Regions from separate parts of the Bradyrhizobium sp. MI1.3 genome, predicted to be linked through region 3. Evidence: predicted binding sites of a transcription regulator. Region 3 holds the regulator's gene; each other region holds the start of a gene.
What was found. Region 3 encodes PhoB, which activates phosphate uptake and scavenging genes when phosphate is short. Its sites were predicted from a motif close to TGTCATNNANCTGTCAT; they were not measured.
Positions count from the first base shown of each region.

Region 1: the regulator PhoB is predicted to act here: its motif matches at 1,609-1,625, upstream of AC0L3A_RS25475 (DUF2794 domain-containing protein).
Region 2: the regulator PhoB is predicted to act here: its motif matches at 2,695-2,711, upstream of ugpB (sn-glycerol-3-phosphate ABC transporter substrate-binding protein UgpB).

Region 1 is NZ_JBVVPQ010000038.1:63,644-67,440, reverse strand. Features, by position in the region: gene acnA (aconitate hydratase AcnA) at 1-82, shown strand, start outside; gene AC0L3A_RS25480 (DUF1223 domain-containing protein) at 317-1,093, shown strand; gene AC0L3A_RS25475 (DUF2794 domain-containing protein) at 1,690-2,058, shown strand; gene AC0L3A_RS25470 (GNAT family N-acetyltransferase) at 2,152-2,682, opposite strand; gene AC0L3A_RS25465 (Bax inhibitor-1/YccA family protein) at 2,968-3,759, opposite strand.
Region 2 is NZ_JBVVPQ010000037.1:30,874-34,670, reverse strand. Features, by position in the region: gene ugpE (sn-glycerol-3-phosphate ABC transporter permease UgpE) at 1-383, opposite strand, end outside; gene ugpA (sn-glycerol-3-phosphate ABC transporter permease UgpA) at 383-1,264, opposite strand; gene ugpB (sn-glycerol-3-phosphate ABC transporter substrate-binding protein UgpB) at 1,312-2,628, opposite strand; gene AC0L3A_RS24930 (Smr/MutS family protein) at 2,926-3,516, opposite strand; gene mltA (murein transglycosylase A) at 3,513-3,797, opposite strand, start outside.
Region 3 is NZ_JBVVPQ010000036.1:72,490-76,286, forward strand. Features, by position in the region: gene pstB (phosphate ABC transporter ATP-binding protein PstB) at 1-622, shown strand, start outside; gene phoU (phosphate signaling complex protein PhoU) at 634-1,350, shown strand; gene phoB (phosphate regulon transcriptional regulator PhoB) at 1,374-2,081, shown strand; gene AC0L3A_RS24765 (GcrA family cell cycle regulator) at 2,301-2,813, opposite strand; gene AC0L3A_RS24770 (aspartate aminotransferase family protein) at 3,269-3,797, shown strand, end outside.

The DNA.
Region 1 (3,797 bases), on a different contig from region 3:
CCGCATCGATACGCTGGACGAGCTGGAATACTACCGCAACGGCGGCATCTTGCACTACGTGCTGCGCAAGCTCGCGGCGTAAGCGCGGACTTGTGAACGGTGGCTCACTGCGAAGTGAGTAGTAGGTTACACGAAGGCGGCCTATCACAAGGCCGCCTTCACGCGTTTGCGGCAGGCTTCAGATGGGCCCGCCCGGCGGAGAACCCCACGCTTTGGACGGTTACTTTGGCGGACGAAAGTGTGAGGCCCGTAAGACTACGGTGACCATCCGGCGGTAAGATTTCCCTCTCACGAGCAATGGTGTACGGCGTTCGACATGACAACAATGACGGCTTCTCATCTGGTTTCACGCTGGTCCGGCGCCCTCTGGTCGGGAGCTCTTGGTCTCTGTGCGATCGTCGCCGTCATCCGTCCTGCCGAGGCTGATCCCCGCGCCGTTGTCGAATTGTTTACCTCGCAGGGCTGCTCCTCCTGCCCGCCGGCCGACAAGATCATCGGCGACCTCGCCCGCGATCCCTCGATCATCGCGCTGAGCATGCCGATCGACTATTGGGACTATCTCGGCTGGAAGGACACATTGGCCGATTCGCGCTTCTCTGCACGGCAGCGTGCCTATTCGCGCATGCGCGGCGATCGCGAAGTCTACACACCGCAGGTCGTGGTCAACGGCTCCACGCATGTCGTCGGCAGCGACCGCACCGGCATCGAAAGCGCGATCGGCAAAACCGACACGGGCACGGGCGTGATGAGCGTGCCGGTGACGATGTCGCTCGCGGGCAAGCAGATCAACGTCTCGGTGGCCGCGAGCAACGAGCCGACCGTGTCCCACGGCGAGGTCTGGATCTGCTCGATTGCGAAATCGGTGCCGATCGCGATCAGCCGCGGCGAAAATCGTGGACAGCAGGTCATCTATCACAACGTGGTGCGCAACCTGCTCAAGGTCGGCGACTGGACCGGCCGTCCGGAAAGCTGGACGGTGCCGATCGAGAACCTCACGCGCGACGGCGTCGACGGTGCCGTGGTCTATGTTCAGGACGGCAGCCGCGAGAAGCCGGGCCCGATGCTGGGCGCGGCGTATACGTCGCTGCACTGACGCGCACACTTCGAATCTTCCGACTCAAGCACGCTCTCAATCCTCATGGTGAGGAGGCGCGTCAGCGCCGTCTCGAACCATGCAGGCCCTACTGAGGCAGCTCGGCCTCGATCCTTCGAGACGCCGCTTCGCGGCTCCTCAGGATGAGGGGAGAGAGTTTGTGCGGAGATGGTGAGATATGCGTCGAGGCAGAAACATCCCGACACAGACAAAACCGACCCAAACAAAAAAGGACCAACTCGCGTTGGCCCTCCTTGTCGTGCGAACAGACCCGATCCTGACGGCCCCGGGGGGCTGGGGGCTGAGGAATCCGGAACCGAAAGGACCGGGTCAACGCACACAAGTCTTTTCGCAATGCAGGGCGGCAGTCGCTTGGCGGAAAAGCGGCGACACTATGATTCCTGCTAACGATCCCGTGACGGTTTGCCGCGACAGAGTTCCACCGCTGCGTGTGGGCGGTTTGCTCCGGTCCAGTGTCCTTCCAGGGGCCCCTTGCGGTGGGGAACAGTTGGCGCGATCATGCAACTGTCATGATCCGCGGTTCCGGGGACGGTTCTTCGCGGACGCGGTCATGCTGATGCGACAGGAGGCGACCTATGAGTCTGTCGGAGGATGCCGATCCGAGCGAACAGCGCGCGGCGGCGCGCCCCGCCGCTTCGAATGCGCAGCTGAGCCGCGTGACGTTCAACCGGCTCGAGCTGCACCGTATTCTCAATCTCTACGGCCGGATGGTCGCCGACGGCGAGTGGCGCGACTATGCCATCGACTTCCTCAGGGATCGCGCCGTGTTCTCGGTCTTCCGCCGCGCCTCGGAAGTGCCAATTTATCGTATCGAGAAGGATCCGCGCCTCGCGCGCAAGCAGGGCATGTACAGCGTGATCTCGGCGACGGGCTTGATCCTGCGCCGCGGCCACGAACTGGAGCGCGTGCTCCTGGTGATCGATCGCAAATTGGCGGTGGTGTGAGCAGGGATCCAGTAGCCCGGATGAGCGTAGCGACATCCGGGTCTTTGCTTGCAGCCTTCCCGGGTATCGCTTCGCTCACCCGGGCTACGGGCCTTACTTCCCCGGCACGCTCTTCGCGCCCTCGCCAAGATCCCGCTGCATCATCACCGTGTCCAGCCAGCGGCCGAATTTCAGCCCGACGCTGGGATGCGTGCCGATCATCTTGAAGCCGCCCTTGCTGTGCACGCCGATCGAACCCGCATTGGCGGAATCGCCGATCACGGCGATCATCTGGCGGAAACCGCGCGCCTCGCACTCGACGATCAGCCGCTCCAGCAGGAGCGCTCCGATGCCGCGGCGGTGGAAGGACGGATCGAGATAGATCGAGTTCTCGACCGTGAAGCGGTAGGCCGGCCGCGGCCGGTAGGCGCCGGCATAGGCGTAGCCGGCGACGCGCCCGTCGAGGATGGCGACGAAATAGGGGTAGCCGCCGTCGATCAGCGTACGGTAGCGGCGCGTCATCTCGGCGAGATCGGGCGGCTCCAGCTCGAACGTCGCGGTGCCCTCGCGGACAGCCTGCTGGTAGATGGCGGTGATGGCGGGAAGGTCGGCCTCAATGGTGGGCCTGATATCGGGTGCGGACATGCCGCAAGATTAGAGCCTTCCTGGGACGGCTGGAAGAGGCGAACCGCCTCCCCACGTCGTCATTGCGAGCGAAGCAGCCTCCATCTTCTCCGCTGTCATGCCCCGCGTAGGCGGGGCATCCAGTACTCCGAAACAGTGCAGCAAGAACAGAGCCGCTGCGGCGTACTGGATCGCCCGCCCCAGTGCGCAATTGCGCACAAGGCAGGCGATGACGACGTCCGGCCCACCCAAACAAAAACCCCGGCCTTTCGGCCGGGGTTCGTGTCCGTCCTCTCGCCTCAGCGCTTAGTCGCGCTGGCCGAGGAGCTGCAGGAGCAGCGTGAACAGGTTGATGAAGTTCAGGTACAGCGACAGCGCGCCGGTGATGGCCGCACGCTCTGCGATGTCACCGCCGGCCGAGGCGTAGCCGTAGATGTAGTCGTTCTTCAGCCGCTGGGTATCCCAGGCCGTGAGGCCCGCGAACACCAGCACGCCGACCACCGACACCACGAACTGCAGCACCGAGCTCGCCAGGAACAGGTTTACCAGGCTCGCGATCACGATGCCGATCAGGCCCATGAACAGGAACGAACCCATTCCGCTCATGTCACGCTTGGTGGTGTAGCCGTAGAGGCTGAGCGCGCCGAAGGTCGCCGCGGTGATGAAGAACACCCGCACGATCGAGGTGTGCGTGAACACCAGGAAGATCGAGGACAGCGAGACGCCCATCAGCGCCGCGAACACCCAGAACAGGATCTGGGCGGTCGAGGGAGCGAGACGGTTGATGCCCGCCGAGATCACGAACACCATGGCGAGCGGCGCGAGCATGAACAGCCACTTCAGCGGGCTGACGAACATCGCGTAGCCGAACGGCGTCAGGAACAGCTTGCCGACGCGGACGGCTTCCGGGGTCGGAACATCCGTCACGGCGGCCATGTAGACGCCGAGCGCGGCCAAGCCGGTGATGGCGAGGCCAATGCTCATGTAGTTGTAGATGCGCAGCATGTAGGCGCGCAGGCCGGCATCGACCGTCGCGGCGTCAACACGCCCGGCGGCCCTGCCGAAAGGAGAAGCGTAATTGCGGTCTAGGTCCGACATGGTCGAATTCCCGTTGGTTGGTCCGGTCCGGCATGAGG
Region 2 (3,797 bases), on a different contig from region 3:
ACCTCGACCGGCAGCATCAGGGTGATGAAGATGATCCAGAAGATCGGCATCCGGAACGGAAAGCGGAAATAGACGATCGCATAGGCCGAGATGATCGAGATCGCGATCTTGCCGACCGCGATCAGCAGCGCCATCACCAGCGAGTTCAGCATCATGTTGCCGACGGGCTCGCGGGTCGATCCGCTCGTGCCGACGAAAATGGTCTGGTAGTAGACCTCGAAGAAATGCCCCCCCGGCAGCAGTGACATCTGTCCGTTGGCGATCAGCGCGTTGTCCTGGGTCGAAGCGACGAACGCGATGTAGACGGGGAAAGCGACGATCGCGATCCCGATCCAGAGGATGATATGGGCGATGTAGCGCCGGAAGCCCTCTTCCTCGACCATCAGTAGGTCACCTTGCGTTCGACGAACCGGAACTGGATTCCGGTGAGCACGATGACCATGACCATCAGGATCACCGACTGCGCCGCCGAGCTGCCGAGATTGCCGCCAAGCAGGCCGTCGGAATAGACCTTGTAGACCAGCGTGACCGTCGACGTTCCGGGTCCGCCGCGGGTCATCGTGTCGATGATGCCGAACGTGTCGAAGAAGGCGTAGACGATGTTGACCACCAGCAGGAAGAAGATGGTCGGCGACAGCAGCGGGAAGGTCACGGTCCAGAACCGCCGCATCGGGCGTGCGCCGTCGATCGCGGCGGCCTCGAACACGCTCTTGGGGATCGCTTGCAGGCCGGCGAGAAAGAACAGGAAATTATAGGAGATTTGCTTCCACGCGGCGGCGAGGATGATCAGCGCCGCGGCCTGGTCGCCGTCGAGCAGCGGATTCCAGTCGATGCCCATGTTGCGCAGATAGCGCGAGAGCACGCCGAGCGAGGGATGCAGCATGAAGATCCAGAGCACGCCGACCACGGGCGGCGCCACCGCATAGGGCCAGATCAGGAGCGTGCGGTAGAGCATCGAGCCACGCAGCGGCTTGTCCGCCATCACGGCGAGCAGCAGCGCGAAGGACAACGACGAGACGGCGATCGCGAACGAGAAGAAGAACGTTCGGACGATCGCCTCGAAATAGGCTGCGTCCTTGAACAGCTCGATGTAATTCTCGAACCAGACAAAGGTGGTCGACAGACCGAAGGCGTCCTGGAGCAGGAAGGATTGGATCACCGCCTGCAGGGCCGGCCAATAGAAGAAAATCAGGACGACCGCGAGCTGCGGCGCAACCAGCGCGTACGGTAACAGCCTTGACTGGAAAATGGCTTGCTTTTGCATGATGCCAGCAGAGCGGCAGGCCGGGTCGCGGCCTGCCGCTCATTGCCTCACTTGACGGCGGTCTTTTCGAACTGCCGCAGCATCGTGTTGCCGCGCTCGACGGCGGAATCCAGCGCCTGCTTGGCAGTCTTCTTGCCGGCCAGCGCCTGCTCGATCTCTTCCGACCAGACGTCACGCAGCTGCACCATGTTGCCGAGGCGCAGACCGCGCGAGTTCTCGGTCGGCTCCTTGTTGGTCAGCTCGAGCAGCGGCGTTTCGAGATAGGGCTGATCCTTGTAGAAGCCCTCTTCCTTCGCCTTGGCATAGGCCGCCTTGGTGATCGGCAGATAGCCCGAGGCCTTGTGGATATAGACCTGGCGATCGGTGTCCGAGAGGAAGGTCAGGAACTTCGCGACGCCCTTGTATTCCTCGGCCGACTTGCCGCCCATCACCCAGAGCGAAGCGCCGCCGATGATCGAGTTCTGCGGCGCGCCCTTGACGTCGGGATAATACGGCATCGGCACGGCGGTGAAGTTGAACTTGGCCTGCGCCTTGACGTTGCCGAAGAACGCCGACGAGGTCAGGTAGATCGGGCATTCGCCGGAGGTGAAGCGACCCTCGCCGGTGTTGGTGCGGCCTGCGTAGTCATAGGTCTTGGTCTTCTGCAGCTCGACCAGGGTTTCGAGATGCTTGACCTGAAGCGGTCCGTTGAACTCGAGCACGGTGTCGAAGCCGTCGAGGCCGTTGGCCTTGCTGGCGAGCGGCACGTTGTGCCAGGCCGAGAGCTGCTCGAGATTGACCCAGGTGACCCAGGAGCCCGAGAAGCCGCAGGTGTCATGACCGGCAGCCTTCAGCTTCTTGGCGGCCTCGAACGTTTCGGGCCAGGTCTTCGGAATTTCGACGTTCGCCTTCTTCAGCTCGTCGAGGTTGACCCACATCACGGTCGAGGACGAGTTGAAGGGAAATGAGAGCATCTCGCCCTTCGACGTCGAATAATAGCCGGTGATGGCGGGTAGGTAGATCTTGGGATCGAACTTCTCGCCGGCGTCGGCCATCAGCTTGTAGACGGGCTTCACGGCGCCGGTCGCGGCCATCATGGTCGCGGTGCCGACTTCGAACACCTGCATGATGTGCGGGGCGTTGCCGGCGCGGAACGCCGCGATGCCGGCGTTCATCGTATCGGGATAGTTGCCCTTGTAGGTCGGGATCACCTTGTAGTCGCTCTGCGACGCGTTAAAATCGGTGGCGAGCTTGACGATGACGTCGTTGTTGGCGCCGGTCATCGCGTGCCACCACTGGATTTCGGTCACGGCCAAGGCCGGCGAGGCCGATAGTCCAACCGTGAGCGCAATAGCGGCAGCCGCTCCAAAGTGTCTAAGAGCCATCAAGTAAACCTCCCTTGGCCGTTCTCTTGGGCCGTCAAAAATGATCGCTTGCGCTAGCAGCGCCATATGACGTTCACATGACTGTGTAAGCGGCCGAAACGAAAGCGGCAAGCGCGGCAAAAGGGAAGCCGTCAAATAGGCGAATGCCGCGAGCGGCGTCCTCCGTTCGCGGTGCAGCATTCGGGAGTGATGGGTTGGTCGCTACGTCTTCAGCAGAATAGTGAAGCAGACGATCGTCCCGCGGGCTCCGAAACCTCACCCGCAAGGCACGCGGGAGAGGTTGCAGCGAGCCCGCGGTTAGAATCTCGCCCGCCTGATCCGCACGTAAAGCGCGCCCTCGCCGCCATGGCCGATACCGGCTTCCTCAAAGCCGACCACAAAAGCCCGGAATTCCGGCAGGCTCAGCCATTCCGGCACCTGGCGGCGCAGCACGCCGCTTTCGCCGCCGCTTCGGCCCTTGCCGGTGATGACGAGCACGAAGGTCAGGCCGTCATGATGAGCGCGGTGCAGAAATCCGGTCAGTGCGCGATGCGCGCGCATCTGGGTCATGCCGTGCAGATCGAGCCGCGCCTCGATCTCGCTGCGCCCGCGCGACAACTTTGTGCGCTCGCGCTTGCCGAGCGGCGCCAGCGGCGGCACCGCCGGCTTCGCTGCACGCAGTGCCGGGGCAGCGGCAATCGGACGTGGTGATGGCGCAGGCCGCGTGGGGGGCGCTGCGGGGGAAGGCTCGGTGCGCGGCGCAGCTTGCGCCTTCACCGCACGAGGCTTCCTCAGCGGCTTGACCTGCTTTGCGACCGTATCCCACAGCGCGCGCTCTTCTTCGCTCAGCGCGCGACGGCGCGGCGAGGGACGAGGCTCCAGCACGGGCGGACGGGACGATCGCTTCATTGCTGCCGATGGGAACGATTTTTCACCGGCCGCCGCGGCTCCTGAACCGGCTCGATCACGGGACGCGGCACCGGCAGCGGGACTGGACCGGCGACAGCGACCGTCTCGCTCCTGCTTTGCGCCTCGGCTGCCGCCGGCTTGTCCTTCGCGGGCTCTGTTTGCGGAAACAGCTTCGCGATCTTCTCCGACGGCCGCGGGTCCGGCACCGGCAGCCGCGCGGCACGCGCCGTGGGATCGAGACCCTTCGGCACCAGCATCACGAAATGCATGGCATGGCGCAG
Region 3 (3,797 bases):
CCTGCTGCGCATCTTCAACCGGATGTACGACCTCTATCCCGGCCAGCGCGCCACTGGTCAGCTGATGCTCGACCAGACCAACATCCTCGACGGCAAGCTGGACCTCAATTTGCTGCGCGCCCGCGTCGGCATGGTGTTCCAGAAGCCGACGCCGTTCCCGATGACGATCTACGAGAACATCGCGTTCGGCATCCGCCTGTATGAGAAGATCTCGAAGTCCGAAATGGACGGCCGCGTCGAGAAGGCGCTGCGCGGCGGCGCGCTGTGGAACGAGGTCAAGGACAAGCTCAACGCCTCCGGCCTGTCGCTCTCCGGCGGCCAGCAGCAGCGCCTCTGCATCGCCCGCACCGTCGCGGTGCGGCCCGAGGTGATCCTGTTCGACGAACCCTGTTCGGCGCTCGACCCGATCTCGACCGCCAAGGTCGAGGAGCTGATCCAGGAGCTGTCCGAGGATTACACGATCGCGATCGTCACCCACAACATGCAGCAGGCGGCGCGCGTCTCCGACAAGACCGCCTTCATGTATCTCGGCGAGCTGATCGAGTTCGACGACACCAGCAAGATCTTCACGTCGCCGACCGACCGGCGCACGCAGGATTACATCACCGGCCGGTTCGGCTGAGGAGACGCGACATGGCTTCCGAACATACCGCAAAGGCTTTCGACACCGACCTCCAGGAACTCACCCGCCTGGTCGCCGAGATGGGCGGCATCGCCGAGCGCATGATCGTCGAGTCCGTCGACGCGCTGATCCGCCGCGACGTCCCGCTCGGCCAGCGCGTCGTCGCCATCGACACCGAGCTCGACGCGCTGCAGAAGCGCATCGAGGAGCGTGCGGTGCTCACCATCGCCCGCCGCCAGCCGATGGCGGTCGATCTGCGCGAGATCGTCGGCGCCATGCGCGTCGCGACCGATCTCGAGCGCATCGGCGACCTCGCCAAGAACATGGGCAAGCGCGTCGCGGCGCTGGAGACGGACTTCCATCCGCTCAAGCTGTTCCGCGGCCTCGAGCACATGACCGACCTCGTGCAGCAGCAGGTCAAGTCGGTGCTGGACGCCTATGCCGCGCATGATTTGCCGGCGGCGATGGCGGTGTGGAAGGGCGACGAGGAAGTCGACGCCATCTGCACCTCGCTGTTCCGCGAGCTCCTCACCTACATGATGGAGGATCCGCGCAACATCTCGTTCTGTATTCACCTGATGTTCTGCGCCAAGAACATCGAGCGGATCGGCGACCACGCCACCAACATCGCCGAGACCGTGTTCTACATGATCGAGGGCCAGGCGATCACCGACAAGCGGCCGAAGGGCGACATGACGACCTTCGCCAACACGGTACCGAACACCTGAAGACTTAAGGGAGCGACGACGCGATGGGCGCACGCATTATGGTGGTTGAGGACGAGGAAGCCCTGACCGAGCTTCTCCGCTACAACCTCGAAGGCGACGGCTATGACGTCGAGACGGTGATGCGCGGCGACGACGCCGACACCCGCCTCAAGGAGCACATCCCCGATCTGATCGTGCTCGACTGGATGCTGCCGGGCCTGTCAGGCATCGAATTGTGCCGGCGGCTTCGCACCCGTCCCGAGACCAAGCAGCTCCCGATCATCATGCTCACCGCGCGCGGTGAGGAGAGCGAGCGGGTGCGGGGTCTTGCGACCGGCGCCGACGATTACATCGTCAAGCCGTTCTCGGTGCCGGAGCTGCTGGCACGCGTGAAGGGCCTGCTGCGGCGTGCAAGCCCGGAGCGGCTCGCCACCGTGCTTGCTTTTGGCGACATCGAGCTCGACCGTGACAAGCGCCGCGTGGCGCGATCGGGCCGGCCGATCGATCTCGGTCCGACCGAATATCGCCTGCTGGAGTTCTTCCTGGAGCATCCGGGCCGGGTGTTCTCGCGCGAGCAACTGCTCGACAGCGTCTGGGGCCGCGACATCTATATCGACGAGCGTACCGTCGACGTGCATATCGGCCGCCTGCGCAAGCTGCTCAATCTCGGCCGCGAGCAAGACCCGATCCGCACCGTCCGCGGCGCCGGCTACGCGCTGGATGATCGGTTTGCGAAGGCGGAGCAGGTGTAGGGTTGCAGGCTTGTTTGTTGGCGAGCTGTCCCTGCATTCTCCGATGTCGTCCCGGACAAGCGAGCGCTGATCCGGGACCCATAACCACAGGGAGTGGTTTGGCGAAGACTCAGAGTTACCCCTTTCGCACGACTACTGCGTGCTCGGAGTATGGGTCCTGGCTTTCGCCAGGACGACACTGAAATTATTGAACTGTCTTTGCGCGACGACTTGCCCTGATTACCGCGGACCCGGCTTCACCGGTGCGCGGCGCCGATCCGACGCCGGCTGGTACGCAACACGCGAGTGCTGGGCGCAATAGGGCAGGCCGGACAGCGCCCGTCCACCGCAGAAGAAGAAGTCCGGGCTCGAGGGATCGCCGACCGGCCAGTGGCAGGTCGCCTCGTTCAATTCGAGCAGCGACAGCCGCTGGCTCATCGGCACCACGTTGTCGTAGGTGACCGGATCCGGCTCAGCCTCGACCTCGAAGGCCTGCGCCAGCGCGGTGTTGCCGCGCGAGATCGGGCGGCTCACCCGCATCATGTGCTGCGCGGGGCGCGCCTTGCGCGGCCGGGGCGCTGCCGATGATGGGCTCTTGGCGCGGCCCGAAAGACCGAGCCTGTGCACTTTGCCGATCACGGCATTGCGGGTCACATTGCCGAGCTCCGCCGCGATCTGGCTGGCCGAAAGTCCGGCCTCCCAGAGCTTTTTCAGCTGCTCGACGCGATCATCGGACCAGGTCAAAACCGTCATTGCACCCTTTCCCTCGCTGCGCGCCAGCCATCCTGGGGCCTCGCAGCGAATGCCTAAGCCTTCAAAAACCCGTGCCGCCAGAATCCCTTAAGGCTCGCCGGGCGCGTCTTGAACGCCCGAACGTTTACGCCGGTACATAAGGACTTAAAGATCAGAACCACTGCACGAGATGTCGTATCTGACAATCCAAACGCTACAATATGGCGTGACTCCCGCGCAAGAGTCCGCCGACTCGCTTCCACATGTTCCGTGGCTAAATCCCGCAAAATCGGCACCGCAAGACTACGGATTCAGCGTTTCGCGAGGCTTTCCGGGCGGCATTGACACCCGTTTCACCAGGCCTAAGATAGTCGCACGTGCCGCCCTCAAGAGGCGGCACGTTTCGTTTTCCGGGCCGGTCGATGGTGCGTTGCGTAATGCACGCTTACACCGTCCGCAACATTCAAGTGACCGTCATGACTAACAGCGCAGCGCCGCATTTGCTCCCCGTTTTCGCCAGGTCCGACCTCGGTTTCGAGCGTGGCGAAGGCTGCTGGCTGATCGCGACCAATGGCGAGCGCTATCTCGATTTCACCTCCGGGGTGGCGGTGAATGCGCTCGGCCATGCCCATCCGGCGCTGGTCGCGGCGTTGCAGGAACAGGCCACGAAGCTCTGGCACATGTCGAACCTGTTCCAGAGCCCGGACGGCGAAAAGCTTGCCGCGCGCCTGTGCAATGAAAGTTTCGCGGACTTCGTGTTCTTCTGCAATTCCGGCGCCGAAGCGCTGGAATGCGTGATCAAGGTCGTGCGCCGCTATCACGCCGCGAAGGGCCATCCAGACCGCTATCGCATGATCACCTTCGAAGGCGCCTTCCATGGCCGCACGCTGGCGACGCTGGCCGCGACGGGTTCGGCAAAATATCTCGAAGGTTTCGGCCCACCCATGGAGGGCTTCGACCAGGTTGCGCATGGCGATCTCGAGGCAGTGAAAAAGGCGATCGGTC